DNA from 3 places in the Glycomyces endophyticus genome. Region 1 is predicted to be linked to each of the others. Evidence: predicted binding sites of a transcription regulator. Region 1 holds the regulator's gene; each other region holds the start of a gene.

Region 1 (7,434 bases):
GGCGTCCTTGGCCTGGGCCTCGGCCACCTCCGGGGAGAGGACGAGGTCGCCGAGGATGGGCGTGCCCGGCTCCGAGGAGTCCGGGCGGGCGGGCATCGCGTCGTCCATCGGGAACGACAGGACGTCGGTGGGCCCGGTCCCGCCCATCCAGCGCTTGTTGAGCTCGGTCATGTGCTCGATGTCGACGATGAGGACGGAGAGCTCGGCGAGCGGGTTGACGCCCATCTCGAGCAGTGCGAACTCGGAGACGGCGCGGATGCCCGACTCGTCGACCTCGCGGCCGGACTCATTGATGATCTCGATGCCCACGGTTCCCTCGTTGCCCTCTCGCGGCGGGCCCGCGTTGGCTCTCCTTCGCGGCGTCCCACTTCTCGTAGGCGTTCACGATATCGCTGACCAGCTGGTGACGGACGACGTCTTCCGCCCGGAGCGTGGCGAAGTGCACGTCCTCGACGCCTTCGAGGATGTCGCGGACCACGCGCAGCCCCGAGGTGGCGTTGTTGGGCAGGTCGACCTGGGTGATGTCGCCGGTGACGACGATCTTCGAGCCGAAGCCGAGCCGGGTGAGGAACATCTTCATCTGCTCGGGCGTGGTGTTCTGCGCCTCGTCGAGGATGATGAACGCGTCGTTCAGGGTGCGACCGCGCATGAACGCGAGCGGCGCGACCTCGATCGTGCCGGACTCCATGAGCTTCGGGATCGAGCCCGGGTCGATCATGTCGTGCAGCGCGTCGTAGAGCGGGCGCAGGTACGGGTCGATCTTCTCGAACAGCGTGCCGGGCAGGAAGCCGAGCTTCTCCCCGGCCTCGACCGCGGGGCGGGTGAGGATGATCCGGGTGATCTCCTTGGCCTGGAGGGCCTGCACGGCCTTCGCCATGGCGAGGTACGTCTTGCCGGTGCCGGCGGGGCCGATTCCAAAGACGATCGTGTTGTCGTCGATCGCCTGGACGTAGTGCTTCTGCCCGATGGTCTTGGGGCGGATGGCCTTGCCGCGCTTGGAGACGATGTTCTGCGTGAGCACGTCGACAGGGCGTTCGCCGGGTGCGGACTTGAGCATGTTCTCGGTGCGCCGGATGACGTCGGAGTCGATGTCCTCGCCGTTCTCGATCAAGGCGAGCAGCTCCTTCACGAGTCGTTCGGCGGCGCGCGGCGCGCCGTTGATGCCGGTGAGGGTGATGGTGTCTCCGCGCACGTGGAGGTCGACGCCGGGGAAGCGGCGCTCGATGTAGCGGAGGTTCTCGTCGGCGCGGCCCAGCAATGCCATGAGCGAGCTCTGGTCGCCGACGGTGATCGTGGACGTGATCGTCGAAGAGTTGTTGCCGTTGTCAGAGCGGTCGGTCATAGGCTTCGCCGCGAGGGCTGTTCGCCACCTGCTTCCTCAATGAGAGTCGTCCAGCGGCCGCCTGGGCCGCTGTTTCCATGCCTCAATGGTAGTTCCTGGCCGCGACAGGGGACAGCGAGTAATCGAGGCGGCGGTGTGATTTCATCCCGCCAGCAGCGGTTCGAACGATTTGCCGCCGAGCACGTGGAAGTGCACGTGGAAGATGGTCTGACCGGCCTCGGCGCCCGTGTTCGCGAGGAGGTTCCACCCGGTCTCGGCGATGCCCTCCGACTCGGCGACCGCGGTGGCGCCGGCCAGGACGGCCGCGGCGAGCTGCGGGTCGGCGGCGGTCAGCTCGGCGGCGTTCGCGTAGTGGTCCTTCGGGATGACCAGCACGTGCGTGGGTGCCTTCGGGTGGAGGTCGCGGAACGCGAGGACGCGCTCGGTCTCGAGGACCTTGGTCGAGGGGATGTCCCCGGCGACGATCTTGCAGAAGATGCAGTCGGTGTCGGTCATTCGACGATCTTAGGGCGCGGTCGGTCACCAGCGGCCGAGGCGGGCCTGGAGGACCGCGAGGGCCGCGGGGCCCGCGGTTGACGTGCGCAGGACGGTGTCGCCGAGGCGGACCGGCTCGCCGAACTCCGCCAGCGCGGCGAGCTCGTCGGGGCTGATGGAGCCCTCGGGGCCGATGACGAGGACGATCTCGCCCGCGGCGGCGAGGTCGGTCTTGGAGAGCGGGAGGTCGGCCTCCTCGTGGAGGACGAGGACCTGCGCGGCGGTGCGCAGGCGCTGGACGAGCTGCTTGGTGGTGTGGAGCCCGGCGACGTGCGCGAGGTGGGCGCGGCGGGCCTGCTTGGAGGCCTCGCGGGCGGTGGCCTCCCATTTGGCGCGGGCCTTGTCGCCGCGCGGGCCCTTCCATTGGACGATGGATCGCGAAGCGGCCCATGGGATCACCTCGTCGACGCCGATCTCGGTGAGCATCTGGACGGCGCGTTCGCCGCGGTCGCCCTTGGGGAGGGCCTGGACGACGGTGAGTTTGGGGTCAGGGGCCGGGAGCGTCCGGTTGTCGAGGACCTCCAGGTGCAGGAGCCCGCGTTCGGCGCCGGCCACGCGCGCGGAGGCGACGCCTCCGGCGCCGTCGGCGAGGAGCAGCGTCTCGCCGGGTTGGAGGCGCTGCACGTCGGCGGCGTGGTGCCCTTCGGGGCCGTCGAGGAGGTAGGCGCCGACGGCCGGGAGGGCGTCGACGAGGAAGACCGGATCGCTCACCGGGACAGCCTAGGGCCTGTGCTGCGAGCGGTGTGCCGGGAGGAGGTTGCGGCCGGGCCCGGTGGTCGCCCAGCCGGGCCGCCGATCGTCGGCGGGCGGCGGTCGAAGGTCAGCGGGTGAAGTCGACGGCGCGTTCCCAGCGCAGCCGGCCGGTGATCTTCCGGTACAGGCCCGCGTCGCCGAGGGTGCCGAACGAGTGGTCGAAGCGGCCTTTCGGGAGGTGGTACGGGACGAGGTCGACGTAGCCGTCCTTGTCGGCGGGCGGGTCCCAGCGGTTCGCGGGGGCGAGCACGCGCCATTCGGCCTCGCGGGGCGCCTGGGTGGTGCATTTGAGGACCCAGTACCCGGAGCCGGAGTAGCCGATGACGAGGACGGGGCGCTCCTTGGAGCGGCGCGGCTCGTCCTCGAAGGGGACGTCGGCGAGCCAGCGCTCGCCGGTCTGCGGTCCGCCCGCGGGCGGGGTCGCGTCGAGGCGGGGGCCTCCGGGGGCGCGAGTCGGGGCCGCGCGGCGTCGCAGGACGACGACGAGGGCGACGAGGCCCGCGAGGAGGGCGAGGGCGACGAGCGACAGGGTCGCGGGGTCGAGGCTGATCACGGCCCCGGAGTGTAGCGGAGCCCCGCTTCCGGTTCGCGCCGAGCGCGTCCGGGGCGGGGCCCTGGGGTCGAGGTGCGGTCGCGGACCGGAGCGGGGCGTCCCGCCGTGCCTGCCGCGGGGGCCGTTCGATCCGAGCGGCGCCCGTCCGTCGGGAGCGCCGCGGTTTCGGTCCGTGCGCTACGCGTGTCCGTTGAAAGCGTCGCGCATGCGGCTAAAAAACCCGCTGCCGCCCTTCACTTCCTTGATCTCCTCGTCTCGCAGGGTGGCGAGTTTGCGGAGGAGCTCCTCCTGCTCGGTGTCGAGCTTGGAGGGGGTGCGGACGTCGAGCTCGATGTACAGGTCGCCGCGGGCGCCGCCGCCGCGGAGCTTGGGGACGCCGTGGCCGCGGACCTTCTTGATGGTGCCCGGCTGCGTGCCGGAGGTGACCTCGACCTCGACCCGGTCGTCGAGGGTGTGGATGTTGAGCTTGGTGCCGAGCGCGGCCTGCGTCATGGGCACGCGGACGCGGCAGCGCAGGTCGGAGCCCTCGCGGGTGAAGACCTCGTGGGGCTTCTCGTGGACCTCGACGTACAGGTCGCCGGCGGGGCCGCCGCCGGGGCCGACCTCGCCCTCGCCGGAGAGGCGGATGCGCATGCCGTCCTCGACGCCCGCGGGGACCTTCACGGTGATGCGCCGGCGCGAGCGCACGCGGCCCTCGCCGCCGCACTTGCGGCAGGGGTCGGTGATGATCGTGCCGTAGCCGGAGCAGGCCGAGCAGGGGCGGGCGGTGCGGACCTGGCCGAGGATCGTGCGCTGCACGACCTGGACCTCGCCGGAGCCGCCGCAGGTGCTGCAGGTCTGGGGTTCGGAGCTGCCCTCGGTGCAGGAGCCGTCGCAGGCGTCGCAGAGGATCGCGGTGTCGACGGTCAGGGTGGACTCGGTGCCGAACGCGACCTCTTCGAGGTCGAGGTCGAGGCGCAGGAGGGCGTCGTTGCCGGGCCGGGTGCGCGAGCGCGGGCCGCGGCGGCCGAAACCGCCCATGGAGCCGCCGAAGAAGGCGTCCATGATGTCCTCGAAGCCCATGAACGGCGCGCCCGCGCCGCCGGCGGCGCCGCGCGAGTACGGGTCGCCGCCCGCGTCGACGATCGCCCGCTTCTGGGGGTCCATGAGGACCTCGAAGGCGGCGTTGATCTCCTGGAGGCGCTCCTGCGCGTCCGGTTCGTCGCTGACGTCGGGGTGGTACTTGCGCGCCAGCTTCCGGTACGCCTTCTTCAGTTCGTCCTCGGTGGCGTTTCGTTCGACGCCGAGAATGCCGTAGTAGTCCTTAGCCACGTGCGCTCTGTCCTGTCAGCGGTTCTGTTCCAAAATCTCGGAGACGTACCGGGCGACGGCACGGACGGCCGCGATCGTGCCCGGGTAGTCCATGCGGGTCGGCCCGAGCACGCCCATGTGCCCGACGACGGAGCCGGGCCCGTACCCGGCGGTGACGACGGTCGCCTCGCGGAAGTCGGCGACCTCGTTCTCGTCGCCGATGCGCACCGTGAGGAGCGCGTTCGAGTCGGCCCGGCCCAGCAGCTGCATGAGCACGACCTCCTCCTCGAGGGCCTCGAGGATGGGGCGGAGCGACCCGGCGAAGAAGTTCCCGTTGCGGGTGAGGTTGGCGGCGCCGGCGACGGCGACGCGCTCCTCGGTGCGGGCGACGACGGACTCCAGGAGCACGCGTGCCAGCGCGGAGGCGGTGGCGCGCAGCTCGGGGCGGGCGAGTCCGGCGAGTCCGGCGATGATGCGGGGGGCGTCGGCGAGGGCCTTGCCCTGGAGCTGCTCGTTGACGAGGCGGCGCAGGTCGAGGACGTCGTCTTCGGTGAGCTCGGCGGGGACCTCGACGTAGCGCTGCTCGACGCGTCCGGTGTCGGTGATCATGACGAGCATGAGCCGGGTCGGGGTGAGCGAGACGAGTTCGAGGTGGCGCACGGAGGAGCGGTTGAGGCTCGGGTACTGGACGACGGCGACCTGGTGGGTGAGCTGGGCGAGGAGGCGCACGGTGCGGGTGACGACGTCGTCGAGGTCGATGGCCTCGGAGAGGAAGCGGTGCACGGCGCGGCGCTCGGCGGCCGAGAGCGGCTTGATCTTGCCGAGGCGGTCGACGAAGAGGCGGTAGCCCTTGGCGGTGGGGATGCGGCCCGCGGAGGTGTGGGGCTGCTGGATGTAGCCGGCCTCTTCGAGGTAGGCCATGTCGTTGCGGACGGTCGCGGCGGAGACGCCGAGGGCGTGGCGCTGGGAGACGGCCTTGGAGCCGACGGGCTCCTGGGTGGCGACGTAGTCCTCGACGATGGCGCGCAGCACTTCGAGCTTGCGATCGTCCATCGCCGCCACGTCCCCTCAGTCTCGATGCCGCCGTGCGGTCCGGCGGACCGGGCCGAAGCTCAGTCTGCCGGACTCAAGTTTGGCACTCCCTGTCCAGGAGTGCCAGTGTACGTGTGGGGTCAGACCCCCGGGATGATGAGCGCGCCGTCGTCGGCGACGGTCACCCCGTTGTCGCCGAAGTCCTCTGCCAGCTCGTTCAGGTCGTCGAACGCGCCGTTGTCCTCGTCGAGGGTCGGATATCCGTCGCCGTCCATCTTGCTGGCCTGGGCCTTGGCGGCGACGATGGTGCCGTCCTCGCGGATGGTGACCGAGAGGATCGCGGAGCGGCCGAGGGGCCCGTCCATGCTGAAGAGGTTCTGGCCGCCGCCGAAGTTCCCGAGGGAGTAGGCGATGAGCTTGCCGTTGTAGACCTCCATGCCGCGGAGGACGTGGGGGCCGTGGCCGAAGACGAGGTCGGCGCCGCTGTCGATGCAGGTGTGGGCGAACGCGCGGGTGTCGCCGCGGTCCTCGCCGAGGTAGTTCTCGACGCCTTCGGGGACGTGGCGGTGGTCGGTGCCCTCGGCGCCGAGGTGGGCGGTGGCGACCACGATGTCGGCCTGCTCCTTGGCGGAGGCGACGAGCGCGGCGACGGCGTCGAGGTCGCGGTTGTCGGTGTAGAACGTGTACGGCGCGAAGCCGACGAGGCCGACGGTGAGGCCGCTCTCGGTCTCAACGAGGCAGACCTCGTCCTTGATGCCGCAGATCTCCATGCCGGCGGCGCGGACGGCGTCCTGGGTCTCGGTGGCGCCGTCGGGTCCGGCGTCCCAGCCGTGGTTGTTGGCCTGGTTGAGGACGTGGAAGCCGGCGCCGGCGAAGACCTCGGCGTACTCGGCGGGGAGGCGGAAGTAGGTGCACTGGCCGCCGCCGCACTTGTCGAACTCGAGGGTCGACAGGGCGCCTTCCAGGTTGGCGACGATCACGTCGCCGGTGAGGCTGCCGCTGACGCCGTCGAAGAAGCTGGCGCCGTCGTCGGAGGCCATCTGGTTCGGGTACGAGCCGGGCATGGTGTCGCCGACGTGCGTGATGGTGATCTCGCGGGGCGGCTCGGGCGAGGGGGACTCCGAGGGGGTCGCCTCGGCGGCGCCGGCGCCGCCGTCGTCCGCTGCTGGCGGCTCCTCCTCAGAGCACGCGGCCAGGGCGAGGCCGGCGAAGGAGGCGGCGAGGACGCCGCGGCGGGAGGCGGCGGGGGATGGTGTGCGCATGGGCGGTCGGACTCCGAGGTCGAGGATGCAGGGGTCGGGGCCGCCGGTCCCGTCCTGGGACCTCGGTGCCGGGGGTCGGCGCGGCCCGCGCCGGCGGGGCCGACTGGGGACCGGCTCGCCGCGACGGGTCAAATCTACGGGGCGCTCGCTTGTACGTCGTCAGGCGGTGAGGTCTCTCACCACGGCGTCGGCGAGGAGTCGACCGCGGAGCGTGAGGACGAGGCGGCCGTCCCGGAGTTCGGCGAGTCCTTCGGCGGCAACGCGTTCGGCGGCGGCAGCGCCGTCGGGGCGCAGTTCGTCGAGCGGGAGGCCGCTGGCGAGGCGGGTGAGCAGGAGCACCCGTTCGAGGTAGCGGTCGTCGGGGGTGAGGAGCTCGTGGCCGGCGACGGGCAGGTCCTGGGCGAGCGCGGTGCCGTAGGTGGAGGGGTGCTTGTGGTTCCACCAGCGGACGCCGGGCAGGTGGGAGTGGGCGCCGGGACCGGCGCCCCACCAGTGGCCGCCGTCCCAGTAGAGAAGGTTGTGGCGGCAGCGGGCGTCGTCGGTCTTGGCCCAGTTGGAGACCTCGTACCAGGAGAAGCCGGCGGCGCTGAGCGCGGCCTCGGCGGCGAGGTAGCGGTCGGCGGCGACGTCGTCGGAGGGCCGGGGCACCTGGCCGGCGCGGATGCGGC
Region 2 (7,434 bases), on a different contig from region 1:
ACGGCCCGAAGGCCGCCCGCAAGCGCGCCCCGAAGCGCCCGCCCGGCGTCCCCGAGGACTGGATCGAACCCGAGGGGGCCGGCCCGGATGCTGTTTGAGATCGCCGTCAAGACCGCGGCCGTGCTCGCCGCGTTCCTGGTGCTGCCCCTCGTCGTCGGCCAGACCGAGCACAAGCTCATGGCCCACATGCAGGGCCGCCTCGGCCCGATGCACGCCGGCGGCTTCCACGGCTGGGCCCAGCTCATCGCCGACGGCGTCAAGTTCGCGCAGAAGGAGGACCTCGTCCCCGACGCGGCCGACAAGCCTGTCTTCAAGCTCGCGCCCGCCGTCGCGCTCCTGCCGTACCTCCTGGTCCTGCTGTTCATCCCGCTCGGCCCCGGCGACCTCGTCGGCTCCGCGCTCGACACCGGCCTGTTCGCGGTCGTCGCGCTCGTCGGCGTCGGCGTCCTCGCCGTGCTCATGGCCGGCTGGTCCTCCGCGAACAAGTACGCGCTCGTGGGCGCCCTGCGCGGCGCCGCCCAGCTCATGGCCTACGAGCTCCCGCTCGTCCTCGCCGCCGCCTCGGTCGCCGTCGCGGCCGGGACCCTGAGCCTCCCCGCGATCGTCGAGGCCTGGAACCCCTGGTGGCTGCTGTGGCAGGCCCCCGCGGCGCTGGTGTTCTTCACCGCCGGGCTGGCCGAGATCCGCCGGCCCCCGTTCGACGCGCCCGTCGCCGACTCCGAGCTCGTCTTCGGCTACCTCACCGAGTACGCCGGGCTCCGGTTCGCGCTGCTGCTCCTCGCCGAGTACGTCGGCATCGTCGTCATCGCCGCCCTCACCACTGTCCTCTTCCTCGGAGGCTGGCGCGGCCCCGGCCCCGAGTCCCTGGGCTGGCTGTGGACCCTCGTGAAGACGGGCGCGCTGGCGGCGGTCGTCATCTGGCTCCGCGTCGCCTGGCCGCGCCTGCGCGTCGACCAGATCCAGGCCCTGTGCTGGAAGGTCCTGGTGCCGGCCGCGCTCGCGCAGCTCGTGCTCACCACCGCCGTCGTCCTCGCGATCTGAGGCCGGTTCGTCACGCTTCGGGTTGGTCTGCGGCCCAACGCAACCGCCGTCGAGCGCGCCTGCGTCTTCCCGGTATGGCAGGCCGACACGGCGCGCGCCGCACCACCGCGGACGCAGCGAAGCAGCAGCCGACCGAACCGCCCGCTCCGGAGGACGCCGCTCCGGACCGGCGGACTCCGAGGCGGTCCTCCCGCGACCGCCCCTCCCGCAAGCGCCCGCGCCGCCGCGGGCGCCGCCGCCTCATCGCCCTCGGGCTCGTCCTCGCCGTCCTGACCGGGGCCGCGGTCGTCGTCGGCTCGGTCTTCTACGCCAGCGTCGACCTCCCGGGCGAGCTCGACGCGGCACTGAGCCAGGGCTCCACGGTCTACTACAGCGACGGCACCACCGTCATGGGCGAGCTCGCCGCCGAGCGGCGCACCTCCGTGGGCCTCGACGAGATCGCCGACGACGTCGAGTGGGCGCTCGTGGCCGCCGAGGACGCCGACTTCTACGACCACCCCGGCGTCGACGCCAAGGGCGTCCTGCGCGCCCTGGTCAACAACGCCTCCGGCGGCGACCGCCAGGGCGCCTCGACCCTCACCCAGCAGTACGTGGGCCTGGTCGCCGACATCCGCGGGGACGGCTCGTACCTGCGCAAGGCCCGCGAGGCCGCGATGGCGATGAAGATGGAGGAGGAGTACGACAAGGACGAGATCCTCAACCACTACCTCAACATCGTCTACTTCGGACGCGGCGCGTACGGGGTGGAGGCCGCCGCGCAGGCGTTCTTCGGCCGCCCCGCCGCCGACCTCTCCACCTCCCAGTCCGCGCTCCTGGTCGCCCAGGTCAAGTCCCCTGACGGCCCCTACGACCCCCGCGACCCCTACGGCCAGGGCGGCAGCGTCGAGGAGGCGACCGAGCGCTGGGCGTACGTGCTCGACCGGATGGTCGCCGCCGGGAGGCTCGACCAGGTCAAGCGCGACGCCCTCACCGAGCTCCCCGAGACCCTCGACCCGGGCGACGACGCCGAGGCCCTCGGCCCCGAAGGCCTCGTCACCGACGGGTTCGTCCTGAGCGAGCTCGCCGCCGCCGGGATCACCACCGACGAGGTCATGCGCGGCGGCCTCGACATCACCACCACCCTCGACGCCGACCTCCAGGCCCTCGCCCTCGGCGGGAGCGGCCTGCGCGAGGTCGCCGCGGCGGACGAGGCCCTCGCCGCCGCGGCGGCCGCCGTCGAACCGGGCACCGGGCGGGTCCTCGCCTACTACGGCGGCGAGAACGGCGCGGGCCTCGACCTCGCGAACGACGTCGGCCACCGGCCCGGGACCGCGTTCAACGCCGTCACCGCGCTCGCGGCCCTCGCCGCCGGGTACGACGTGTGGACCGAGCACCTCGACGGCTCCTCGCCCCGCGAGTTCGCCTCCTACACCGGCGACGACGGCGAACCCCTCGAACTCGTCAACACCGGCGGCGCCTCCGACCCCGAGACCAGCCTCCTCCAAGCCGTCCTCGACAAGCTCGACACGCCCGTCTACCAGGTCGCCGAGGAACTCGGCGGCGACGCGGTCGCGGCGGCCGCGGCGGACCTCGGCGTGCGGCGGCTGTGGGACCCGCACGACCGCGACGAGCACGGCGTCGCCGCCGAGACCGAGCCGGGCGCGGGCGGTTTCCGGCCCGACCTCGGCATCGGCGCCTACCCGGTCACCGTCCTCGACATGGCCTCCCTGTACGCGACGATCGCCGCCGACGGCACCCGCGCCGAGCCCTACTTCGTCGAGCGCGCCGACGGCCCCGACGGCCCGGTCTACGAGGCCGAGCCGCAGGTCGTCGCGGAGGCGATCGCGCCGGTCGACGCCCGGACGCTGTCGTCGGTGCTCACCGACGGCGCGCTCCTCTTCGGCGGCGCGGCGTTCTCCGACCCGGGCCGCGTCCAGGAGGCGCTGTCCGTGAACGCCTCCCCGACCTGGTTCACCGGCACCGCGACGGGCCTGTCCCTCGCCGTGTGGGCCGGGGACGAGACCAAGGAGGGCGACGGCAGCTCCCCGGAGGGCACCGTCGCCGAGGCGATCTGGTGGCGGATCATGGACGCCCGCCCCGAGCGCTACCGCCCGGACCCCGACGCCGACGCGCCCTTCGACCCCGCCGCGGGCGCCGAGAGCCGCGAGGCCCCCGCCGAGAGCGCGCCGCCGACCGGGGACTGAACGAGCCGGCGCCCGGCCGCATGACGCGGCCGGGCACCGGCTGGAGTGTGCTGGGACCGCCTTAGGCGGCCTTGGCGGAGTCCGACTTCGCGGCGGGCTTGGCCTCGCTCTTGGACGCCGCCGCGGGCTTGGAGTCCGACTTCGCGTCGGCCTTCTTCGCGCCGCTCTGCGAGCCGTTCGAGCTCAGCGACGACGAGTCGGTGGAGCGGGAGTCGGTGCGGTAGAAGCCGCTGCCCTTGAAGGTCACGCCGACGTTCCCGAAGACCTTGCGCAGCGCGCCCTTGGCGGCGCAGCTCGGGCAGTCCGTCAACCGCGCTTCGGAGAACGACTGGTGTTTGTCGAACTCGTACCCGCACTCCTTGCAGCGGTATTCGTAGACAGGCACGTCCAACCTCCAGGACTTGACACGGGACCCGATCGACATTAGCAGTCAACGCAGGCGACTGCTAATTCCATCCTGCGCGGGCGTGAGGCGTCGCCCACTGCCCGGCCCGCCCCGCTACCGCAGCGACACGAACCCCTTCGCCGGCGTGATGACGCCCGTCACCGGCCGGTCGTGCGGCTCGGCCGGGACCTCCGGCCCGAACTCGCCGTCGCGCAGGAGCGCGACCACCGGCACGCCCGGCCCCACCCGCGCCAGCGCCCGGTCGTACGAGCCCCCGCCGCGGCCCAGCCTGATCCCGTCATATGAGACGGCGAGGCCGGGGACGACGACCGCCGCGGCGTCCTCGATGCGCGCCGGCTCCCGGCGTTCCCCCGCCGTCCCGTCGCCGCCGATCTGCTCCCAGGCGAGGTCGTCGTCCGGCAGCAGCACCGGAAGGACCACCTTGTGGACCACCGTGAGCCGTTCGGGCAGTTCAGGTTCGAGCGTCGCGCCCGGTTCGGCGCCGAACGGCCGGTACGCCGCGACCGTCGACCCCTCCGGCACGGCCTCGATCAGGAAGTCCCGCAAGGCCTTCCACACCGCCACGTCCGCGGCCGCGCGGGCCGCCCCGGGCATCGCCCGGCGCGCTCCGAGCAGCGCGCGGCGCGCCGCCTGCTTGCTGTCATGCATGCCAATTCCCTCCGTCGGCGATCCTCACCTGGAAGGATTCCCCCGAACAGGCGATTGCAGTCGTCCTTTCGGCCAGACTGCCGGAAAACCATATGCCGTGTCGTGTCCGGTCGGTAGCTCTAGGTAGTCTTCTAAGGGAGTGAACTTGAGGGGGCTTCGGTGTCGCTGCGCTCACGGCTCACCACGGCGTTCCTGGTCGTCGTGCTCGGGCCGGTCCTGGTGGGGGCCGTCTTCGTCGCTGCCGTCATGTCCCACCTGGCGGACTCCCGCGGCGACGCGCTGGCGAGCTCGGCGGTGACGACGGTCGACTCGACCCTCGGCACGATCTGCGAGCGCATCCAGGCCTCGGCCGCCGTGGTCGCGCTCAGCCACAGTAGCGGCGGGAGCGCCGACGCGATCGACATGGCCCAGCTCGTGGTCGACCGCCGGGTCGTCGACGGCGTCGTCTTCACCGGCCTCCAGGACGCGGGCGCGACCCCGAGCCCCGACGTCGGCGCCGAGGCGCCCGACGGCGCCTGGGTCGACTGCGGCGAGGCCGCCGCCTACGCGGGCGCGGGCCCGATCGTCGCGCTCGGCGCGCAGGCCGAGGTCCAGAACGCCGACGGCACCGTCTCCGTGTTCTCCGCGTTCCGCGTCGTCGACCGGGGCTTCCTCGACCGCATCGCGAACGTCGCCGACGCCGACCTCGTCCTCCTCGACGGCCGCTCCGACCGCCTCCAGGTCGGCGACGTCGACGCGGGCCGCTGGGACGCGACCGACGCGTTCCTGCCGCTGCACATCGGCACGGTCGCCACCAACGTCACCCCCATGTACTGGACGCTCGCCGCGATGGTCTTCGTCTCCGGCCTCTGCGCGATGGGCCTCGCGGCCTGGCTCGCCCGCTCCACGACCCGGCCCCTCCACGAGCTCGCCGCCGCCGCCGAGCGCGTCTCCGAAGGCGACCTGGACGTGCGCGTGCCCGTCCACGGCCGCGACGAGGTCGCCCACCTCGCGCTCGCGTTCAACCGCATGACCGCCCAGACCCAGGCGTACGTGAACGCCCTCACCGCCTCCCGCGACCAGATGCGCGGCCAGCTGGGCCGCCTCGGCCAGACCCTCACCGCCACCCTCGACCTCGACCGCATCCTCGAGGTCATCCTCGACACCGCGATGGTCACCGCCGGCGCCGAGGCCGGCGTGGTCATGCTCGTCGACGTGGACGACGCCGACCAGCTGCGCCAGCGCGCCGGCGAGGGCGACCTCGGGGTCGCGCAGCCCGCGACGATCCGCCTCGGGGAGGGCATCGTCGGGTCGATCGCCGCGAGCGGCGCGCCCGCGCACGGGCGCATCGTCGACGGCGTCTTCGACGGCCGCCGGCGCGCCGACACCGAGCCCGACGCCCGCACGATCGTGGCGGTGCCCTTCGAGGGCCGCGCCCCGGCCGAGACCGACGAGGCGGGCGCCCCGCGCACCGAGTCCGGGGTCCTCGGCGTCCTCGTCCTCTACAACCGGATCGCGGGCGACGACTTCGAGCCCGGTGACGTCGACACGCTCCGCACCTTCGCCGGGCAGGCGTCGGTCGCGGTCGAGAACGTGCTGCTGCACCGCCAGGCCCAGCGCCTGAGCCTGACCGACCCGCTCACGGGCCTGTGGAACTACCGGTTCATGCAGACGTCGCTGCGCCGCGAGGCCGAGCGGGCCCGCCGCTATCAGCGCCCGTCGGCGCTGCTGGCGATCGACCTCGACCGGTTCAAGTCCGTGAACGACACGTACGGGCACCCGGTCGGCGACCAGGTCCTGACCGAGCTCGCGCGCCGCATCACCGGGCAGATCCGCGAGGTCGACCTCGCGTTCCGCCACGGCGGCGAGGAGTTCATGGTGCTGCTGCCGGAGACCGACGCCGACGGGGCGTCCGCGGTCGCCGAGCGGCTCGGCCGCTCCGTCGCCGCGCGCCCGTTCAAGGTGAACGACGCCTCCGGCGGCCGTGAGCTGCGCGTGACCGTCTCGATCGGCGTCGCCGTCCTGGGCGAGCACGCCGACACCGCGAACGACGTCCTCGCCGCCGCCGACGAGGCGCTCTACGCCGCGAAGGCCGCCGGCAGGGACACCTGGCGGGTCGCGGTCTGACGCGCGGCGGCAGGCCGGTCCGAGGCAGCGCGTGGAGCGGCGGAGCACCGCGACGCGAGTCCCGGGAACTCGAACGTTCACGCCCTGTTCTCCAGGGTGGCCGAGACCTGACGCTGCGTGCCCACGATACCCTCGCCATATGTCTGATTCCGCGCCTCGCGCCACGAAAGCCGTCATTCCCGTGGCAGGCAACGCCACCCGCTTCCTGCCGGTGACCAAGGCGGTCCCGAAGGAGCTCCTCCCCATCGTCGACAAGCCGGTCCTCCAGTACATCGTGGAGGAGGCCGCCGCCGCCGGGCTCGACGACGTCACCCTCATCACCGCGCGCGGCAAGGGCCCCATCGTCGACTACTTCGACACCCGCCCCGACCTGGAGGACGCGCTCGCCGAGAAGGGCAAGGACGATCTCATCGACGCCGTCAAGGCCCCCGAGCGCATCGCCGAGATCCACACCATCCGCCAGGGCCGCCCCAAGGGACTCGGCCACGCCGTGGGCCGCGCCGCCTCCCACGTCGGCGAGGAGCCGTTCGCGGTCCTCCTCGGCGACGAGTTCTACGAGGTCGACGACAAGCTCCTGCCGCGCATGATCGACCTCCAGGCGGAGACCGGCGGCATCGTCCTCGCGCTCATCGAGGTCCCCGAGGAGGAGGTCTCCCGGTACGGCGTCGCCTCCGTCGAGGCCACCGACACGCCCGACGTCGTCGCCGTCACCGGCCTCGTCGAGAAGCCCGCCCGCGAGGACGCGCCGTCGAACCTCATCCTCATCGGACGCTACGTGCTCCCCGGCGCGATCTTCCCGTACCTCGACCGCACCAAGCCCGGCAGCGGCGGCGAAATCCAACTCACCGACGCCATGGACGCCATGCGCGCCAACGGAACGCCCGTCCACGCCGTCATCCTCCGGGGCCGCCGCTACGACACCGGGCAGCCCGTCGAGTACCTCCAGACCCTCGTCGAGCTCGCCACCCGGCGCCACGACTTGCCCGGCTTCAACGCCTGGCTGCGCGAATTCAGTGCGACACTGGACTGACTGCACCGCCGCCAGGCGGC
Region 3 (7,434 bases), on a different contig from region 1:
ACTGGCCCTTCAGGTTCGAGGGTGCCAGTTGCGTCGTCACCGACAGGCCGACCGGGGAGACGCACAGCTCGCCCCACGTCAGCAGCAGGTAGACCACGACCATCCAGCCGAGGGCGACGAGGACGCCGCTGTCGGCGCGGCCCTGGAGCCACCCCAGGAACACCCACGACAGGCCGGTCAGGCCCACGCCCAGCGCGAACTTGTACGCGGTCCCGAATCCGGCGCCGGTCTTGAGCCAGATCGCGCCGAAGATCGGCGAAAAGATCAGGATGAAGATCGAGTTGAAGTTCTGGACCCCGCCCGCGGGCAGGTGGAAGCCCCACGAGTCGAGGTCGACGGAGTTCGAGGCGAACGCCGTCAGGATCGAGCCCATCTGGAGGTACAGCATCCAGAACACGACCGAGGCGACGAACAGGCCGACGTAGGCCCGCAGGCCCGACTTCTCGGCCGCCGACACGTCCTTGGCCTGCCCGAAGATGTACACGAAGTACCACACCGCCGCGACGATCGACAGGATCGTCACCACCGTGGGCACCGTGGAGAGCGTGAGCGTGCCCGTCGCGGCCCAGATCACGATCGCGACGGCGGCGATCACGAGGGCGATCACGATGACGCGGACGACCTTGCCGCGCTCGTCGCCTTCGAGGGGCCGCGACGGCCCGATGCCGGTGTTCGTCAGCTTCGACCAGCCGCGCACGTACCAGAGCAGGCCCAGCGCCATGCCGACCGCGGCCGCGCCGAAGCCGAGGTGCCAGCGGTCGTCCCCGGCCAGGTACGGCGTCACCAGGATGCCGAGGAACCCGCCGAGGTTGATGCCCATGTAGAACACGGAGAAGCCGGAGTCGCGCCGCGCGTCCGAGTCGCCGTCGTACAGCCGACCCACCATGACCGAGATGTTCGGCTTCAGCAGGCCCGAGCCCAGGACCACCAGGAACAGGCCGAAGAACACCAGTCCGGCGCCGCTCACCGGGATCGCCATCGAGATGTGGCCGCACATGATGATCACGCCGCCGATGAGGACCGCGCGCCGCGCGCCCAGCACCCGGTCGGCGAGCCACCCGCCCGGCAGCGACGTCAGGTACACCGCGCCCGAGTACAGCGACGCGATCGGCACCGCGACCGTGTCCGACAGCCCGAGGCCGTTCTCCAGGACGCTCGCGGTCAGGAACGTCAGCAGGATGCCCTGGAGGCCGTAGAAGCTGAACCGCTCCCACATCTCCGTCCCGAACAGGACCGCCAGGCCGCGCGGATGCCCGAAGAACGTCTGCTCCCGGCCGGCTGAAGGGAATTCGCGATGGGACATGTCCGGCCCTCCCGTGTCGATCGGCTGCTGCGGTCGCCTGTACCCGGCGCGCCGCGCGCCGACACCTGCCGACGCTAACGCGTCCCCGGACGCCCGGCGGGCGAATCGGACAACCGGGCGTCCCCGAACGGAGGTGCTGCAATCGTTTGTCTGATATGCACGTTTGATTGGTCTACGATCCGGCCTATGAGCGACGATCCTTACTGGAACTCCGGGCAGTCCGAGGAGCCCTCGGGCCGCTTCTCCGGCGGCGACCCCCTCGTGACCGACACGTTCGAAGGCTGGTGGCACGCCTCCTTCGACGTCGTCCAGCGCTCCTGGCGGACCGTCGGCCTCATCCTCCTCATCGGCGTGGTCCTGCCCCGCTGGGTCCTCGGCGCCTACAACAACAACGTGCGCGCGCCCGAGCAGGACATCGTCGTCACCGACTGGGGGACCTTCGTCCGCGAGTACACCCCGAGCGCCCTCGCCGGGTTCATCGGCCTCGTCCTCACCCTCGCCGTCCTGTACGTCTCCGGGTCCGCCGTCCTCGCCGCCGTCCGCACCGCCGCCGCCGAGGCCGCCGGCGGCTTCCTCAGCCTCGGCGAGGCGTTCTCGTTCGGCTTCCGACGCGGCGGGAAGTTCTTCCTGTGGCTGCTCCTCGCCTGGATCACCATCGCCGCCGGCCTCGTCCTGTGCGTCCTGCCCGGCCTGTGGGCGATCTTCGCCCTCAGCCTCATGGCCCCCGCCGCCGTCTTCGAAGCCCACCGCAGCCCCTACGCCCGCTCGATCCAGCTCACGCACTCCGCGTTCTGGCCCGCGCTCGGCCGCCTGTGCATCGTCGTCCTCGTCGCGATCGCCGCGAACCTCGTCATCGCCCTCGTCGGCCTCCTCCTCGCCGGCCTCTGGCACGCGATCTTCGCCGGCTGGCTCGCCGCCGTCCTCACCATCGTCACCGAGGCCGTCATGGCCCTCCTGCTCCTCGCGCCGATGATCTGGACCGTCTCCGCCGCCCTCTGCACCTACGCCTGGCTGCGCGGACGCGCCGAACCGGTCTCCGCCACCTCGCTCTCCGCCGAGGCCTCCGGCGCCGCCGCCCCCGGCGGCTACACCGGCCCCGGCGAACCCGGCCACCCCGGGGCGCCCTCGCCCACCCCGTGACCGCGCCCCACCGCACGACCGCCCGACGCCGGGACCCCCGTCCCGGCGTCCGCGCTCTCCACCACTAGTTCCGCGCCCCGGATTGGCACTCTCGGGGCGAGAGTGCTATACCTGGGACTGGCACTCGCCGCAGGGGAGTGCTAAATGCGCGATGAGGTGGTCGGGCCCCCAGGGCCCACCGTCGCGGGTACACCGCCTCACCGTCGACCACGAACGTTATCCGAAAGGAAGCCATCCGACATGGCGAAGATGATCGCATTCGACGAGGAGGCTCGCCGCGGGCTCGAGCGGGGCATGAACACCCTCGCGGAGGCCGTCAAGGTGACCCTCGGCCCGAAGGGCCGCAACGTCGTCCTCGACAAGAAGTGGGGCGCCCCCACGATCACCAACGACGGCGTGTCCGTCGCCAAGGAGATCGAGCTCGAAGACCCGTACGAGCGCATCGGCGCCGAACTGGTCAAGGAGGTCGCCAAGAAGACCGACGACGTCGCCGGCGACGGCACCACCACCGCCACCGTCCTCGCGCAGGCCCTCGTCAAGGAAGGCCTCCGCGCCGTCGCCGCGGGCGCCAACCCGATCGCCATCAAGAAGGGCATCGAGAAGGCCGTCGCGGCCGTCGTCGAGCACCTCCAGTCCACCTCCACCGAGGTCGAGACCGAGGAGCAGATCGCCAACACCGCGTCCATCTCCGCCGGCGACGCCACCGTCGGCGCCATCATCGCCGAGGCGATGGAGAAGGTCGGCAAGGAAGGCGTCATCACCGTCGAGGAGTCGAACACCTTCGGCCTCGACCTCGAGCTCACCGAGGGCATGCGCTTCGACAAGGGCTACCTGTCCGGTTACTTCGTGACCGACCAGGACCGCATGGAAGCCGTCCTCGAAGAGCCCTACATCCTCATCGCGAACCAGAAGATCTCCGCGATCAAGGACCTCCTGCCCACACTCGAGAAGGTCACCCAGACCTCCAAGCCGCTCCTCATCATCGCCGAGGACGTCGACGGCGAGGCCCTCCCCACCCTCGTGGTGAACCGCATCCGCGGCATCTTCAAGTCGGCCGCCGTCAAGGCCCCCGGCTTCGGCGACCGCCGCAAGGCCATGCTCGGCGACATCGCCATCCTCACCGGCGGCCAGGTCATCTCCGAAGAGGTCGGCCTCAAGCTCGAGAACGCCGACCTGTCCCTGCTCGGCCAGGCCCGCAAGGTCGTCATCACCAAGGACGACACCATCATCGTCGACGGCGGCGGCGACGAGGACGCGATCCAGGGCCGGATCAACCAGATCCGCGCCGAGATCGAGAACTCCGACTCCGACTACGACCGCGAGAAGCTCCAGGAGCGCCTCGCCCGCCTCGCCGGCGGCGTGGCCGTCATCAAGGTCGGCGCGGCCACCGAGGTCGAGCTCAAGGAGCGCAAGCACCGCGTCGAAGACGCCGTCCGCAACGCCAAGGCCGCGGTCGAAGAGGGCATCCTCGCCGGCGGCGGCACCGCGCTGGCCCAGGCCGGCGCGATCGCCTTCGACAAGATCGAGGCCGACGGCGACGAGGCCACCGGCGTCGAGATCGTCCGCCGCTCGCTCGGCGCGCCGCTCCGCGCCATCGCCGAGAACGCCGGCCTCGAAGGCGGCGTCGTGGTGGAGAAGGTCCGCAACCTGCCCACCGGCCACGGCCTCAACGCCGCGACCGGCGAGTACGGCGACATGCTGGCCGCCGGCATCCCCGACCCGACCAAGGTCACCCGCTCGGCGCTGCAGAACGCCGCGTCGATCGCCGCCCTGTTCCTGACCACCGAGGCCGTCGTCGCCGACGCCCCGGAGAAGGAAGGCGCCGGCGCCGCCGGCGGCGGCATGGGCGACATGGGCGGCATGATGTAAAGCAGCCCTTCAAGGTTGCTTACTCAGGCCGACTGAGTACCGCAAGGGAGGACCGCTCACTGTACAGTGAGAGGTTCTCCCTTTCTCTGTACTGGCTGCCAGTGCAGACGGCGCAGCCGCTGCGCAAGCGGCATACCGCCCCAACCACGGGCGGTATGCCGCGACGCCGCACCCGTGCCCGAAATGACTGCGCCCCACCCGATTCGCGGCCCTTCACACCGTGTGCGACGCAAGTTAACCTGTCACCGTGCCCCACACACCCCCACGCTCGGACCGCCGCCTCGCCGCCCTCGCCCTCATGACCGGCATCCTCGCCGTCCTCGTCTTCACCTGCTACGTCGGCGGCACCGCCACCGAAGGCCGCATCGCCGAACCCGACCCCTTCCCCGCCCTCCCCGCCGCCGCCGAACCCCCCGCCTACCGCGACGACGGCGACCTCCTCCTCGTCTGCACCGCCGACACCGAGGACTTCACCGAACGCAACGCCGGCGTCAACTACAACGAGCGCATCGGCAACGAACGCCTCCAAGAAGACTGCCTCGCCGACGGCTACCGCGACCTCCCCACCGCCCTCGCCGACGCCGCCCCCGGCACCCGCATCCAGATCCTCCCCGGCCACTACACCGTCGACACCGCCATCGTCGTCGACCTCCCCGACCTCCAGATCGAAGGCCTCGGCGACAGCCCCGACGACATCCAGATCACCGCCCGCTTCACCGCCGCCACCGTCCTCACCGCCCACGCCGCCTCCGGCCTCTACCTCAAAGGCATCGCCTTCGGCCAAGCCCGCGACGCCGCCCTCCGCCTCACCGCCGTCGAAAGCGCCGCCCTCGTCGAAGTCGGCGCCTTCCAAAGCGACGGCGCCGGCCTCCACATCGCCGACTCCACCGGCGTCGCCCTCACCGACTGCCGCGCCGACACCGCCGACACCGCCGGCATCCTCATCGAGAACTCCGGCGCCGACGTCACCGGCTGCGAAGCCACCGCCAACACCGCCGGCCTCGAGATCCGCGGCACCGCCACCACCGCCACCGCCACCGCCAACCGCCTCCACGGCAACACCACCGGCCTCGTCATCACCGACACCGGCCCCACCGCCGCCGTCACCGCCACCCAGAACATCCTCTACGGCAACAACACCGACCACTACCACCGCCTCGGCACCGCCGCCTGCGGCGACGACCCCGCCGCCCGCGACTGGGCCGACGGCGTCCTCTGCCCCGACCGCACCTACCCCTCCGGCGTCGGCATCCTCGTCGCCGACGCCACCGGCACCACCGTCACCGCCAACCGCATCTGGAACCAGGAGACCGCCGCCGTCACCGCCTGGGGCACCCCCGGACACGACCCCGGCCTCGGCGGCGACCGCAACACCTTCACCGACAACGTCTACGGCGAACGCGAAGACGGCGCCCGCCACCGCAACCGCCTCGACCTCTGGTGGGACGGCACCGGCGTCGCCAACTGCTTCGACGAACCCGGCACCCACCGCACCACCCCCGCCGCCCTCCCGCCCTGCGACGGCACCGACGCCGCCCGCATCCTCGGCGACCCCCTCCGCACCCTCAAAGCCCGCGAATGCGGCCTCCAGAGCACCGACGACCTCTCCGCCACCTGCGACTGGCTCGGCGCCCAGTTCACCGACCGCCTCGAATTCCAGACCGCCGTCGCCTTCGCCGCCGCCCTCCTCTTCCTCGCCGGCGCCGGCTGGCTCGCCGCCGCCCGCTCCCCCAACCCCCCACGCGCCGGCGCCATGACCTTCTCCGCCATAGCCACCGGCTGCGGCGCCCTCCTCTTCGTCCTCGCCGTCTGGTCCGGCCGCGCCGACTACGAAGCCCTCGCCGTCGCCCTCTGGGCCCTCGGCTGGCTCCTCGCCGGACGCTCCTGGTACCGCTCCGGCCTCCGCTTCCTCGGCGGCTTCACCCTCGCCATCGGCGCCCTCGCCCTCCTCGACGCCGTCGACCGCGGCGTCGCCACCCTCGCCCCCATGCCCGTCGCCCCCGCCTGGCTCTGGATCGGCCTCCTCCCCTTGTGGACCCTCGTCGCCCTCGGCGCCGCCTTCGGCCCCCGCCGCACCCCCGAACCGCCCACGCAGATCGAACGCACCCCCGTCACCGCCCCCGCCAACGACCGCTGGGACTGGTAGCACCCGATCGCGTACTGTTGCCCCATGACTTGGACCTGGAAGCTCGAAGACGCCGACGGCAACACCCTCGACACCCCCGACAGCGACCTGGGCAGCCAGGGCGACGCCGAGTCGTGGCTGGGCGAACGCTGGCGCGAGTTCGCCGACCAGGGCGCCACCACCGCGGTCCTCCACGAAGACGGCAAGACCGTCTACCGCATGGACCTCACCCCCGCGGAGGAGTAGACCGGCGCAAGGCGGGGCCGCCGGGGCGGCCGCGGATCGCGGTCGATCCCGACCCTGGAACGCCCGACGCCGAACGCGCCATCCGGAAGCGGCCAGCCGCACCGCGGCGGCGACGACCAGGGCGCCACCACCGCGATCCTCCAAGAGGACGGCAAGGACTTCTACCGCATGCCCCCCACCCCGCGGAGGAGTAGACCGGCGCAAGGTGGGGCCGCCGGAGTCGGCCGTGGACCGCGGGTCGATCCCGACCCTGGAACGCCCGCCGCCGAATGCGCTGTCCGGAAGCGGCCCGCCGCACCGCGGCGGCGACCCCCGAGCGCGCCGGACCCGTGCCACTGCACGCGGCGACCTCCGAGCACGCCGCCCCGACCCGGACCGCCGAGCCACGGCGGCCCCTCCTGTCGCACCCCGCGGGCACACTCGAAGCCGGGGGTGGCCGCGGACGGACACCCCCGACCTCGTGATCCGCACGGCGAGCCTCGCCGACCGCCGCCCACCCGTAATAGGCTGGGCCGCGTGACCGACACAGGCACCCTCACACTCACCGCCACCCGCGCCCGCGCCGCACTCGACGCGCGCCGCGGCATCGTCCGCCTCCACCCCGAGGCCCTCACCGCCCTGGGCCTGCGCCCCGGCGACCCGGTCGGGCTCACGGGACGGCGCACGACCGCCGCGATCGCCCTCGAAGCCGACCGGTACGCGTCCCGCCGCGCCCTCTACGCCGACGACCTCACCCTCGGCAACATCGGCG

Evidence for each region. Region 1 encodes HrcA, which represses chaperone genes, less so after heat shock. Its sites were predicted from a motif close to CTTAGCACTCNCNNNNNGNGAGTGCTAAG; they were not measured.
Region 2: ABD419_RS18180 (FmdB family zinc ribbon protein) is a predicted target of HrcA. The motif match lies at 3,647-3,675, and genes of this name have one in related genera.
Region 3: groL (chaperonin GroEL) is a predicted target of HrcA. The motif match lies at 2,525-2,553, and genes of this name have one in related genera.

What each region holds. Positions count from the first base shown of each region.
Region 1 covers NZ_BAAAQF010000012.1:19,889-27,322, reverse strand. The annotation lists gene ybeY (rRNA maturation RNase YbeY) at 1-309, opposite strand, end outside; gene ABD419_RS16525 (PhoH family protein) at 287-1,342, opposite strand; gene ABD419_RS16520 (histidine triad nucleotide-binding protein) at 1,484-1,837, opposite strand; gene ABD419_RS16515 (16S rRNA (uracil(1498)-N(3))-methyltransferase) at 1,862-2,587, opposite strand; gene ABD419_RS16510 (hypothetical protein) at 2,697-3,182, opposite strand; gene dnaJ (molecular chaperone DnaJ) at 3,360-4,493, opposite strand; gene hrcA (heat-inducible transcriptional repressor HrcA) at 4,509-5,525, opposite strand; gene ABD419_RS16495 (CapA family protein) at 5,645-6,766, opposite strand; gene hemW (radical SAM family heme chaperone HemW) at 6,926-7,434, opposite strand, start outside.
Region 2 covers NZ_BAAAQF010000015.1:169,701-177,134, reverse strand. The annotation lists gene ABD419_RS18195 (NADH-quinone oxidoreductase subunit C) at 1-98, shown strand, start outside; gene ABD419_RS18190 (complex I subunit 1/NuoH family protein) at 88-1,041, shown strand; gene ABD419_RS18185 (transglycosylase domain-containing protein) at 1,116-3,224, shown strand; gene ABD419_RS18180 (FmdB family zinc ribbon protein) at 3,286-3,609, opposite strand; gene ABD419_RS18175 (5-formyltetrahydrofolate cyclo-ligase) at 3,724-4,278, opposite strand; gene ABD419_RS18170 (diguanylate cyclase) at 4,438-6,384, shown strand; gene ABD419_RS18165 (UTP--glucose-1-phosphate uridylyltransferase) at 6,524-7,414, shown strand.
Region 3 covers NZ_BAAAQF010000021.1:25,356-32,789, forward strand. The annotation lists gene ABD419_RS20475 (peptide MFS transporter) at 1-1,303, opposite strand, end outside; gene ABD419_RS20480 (hypothetical protein) at 1,490-2,443, shown strand; gene groL (chaperonin GroEL) at 2,684-4,312, shown strand; gene ABD419_RS20490 (NosD domain-containing protein) at 4,560-6,458, shown strand; gene ABD419_RS20495 (hypothetical protein) at 6,483-6,683, shown strand; gene ABD419_RS20500 (AAA family ATPase) at 7,200-7,434, shown strand, end outside.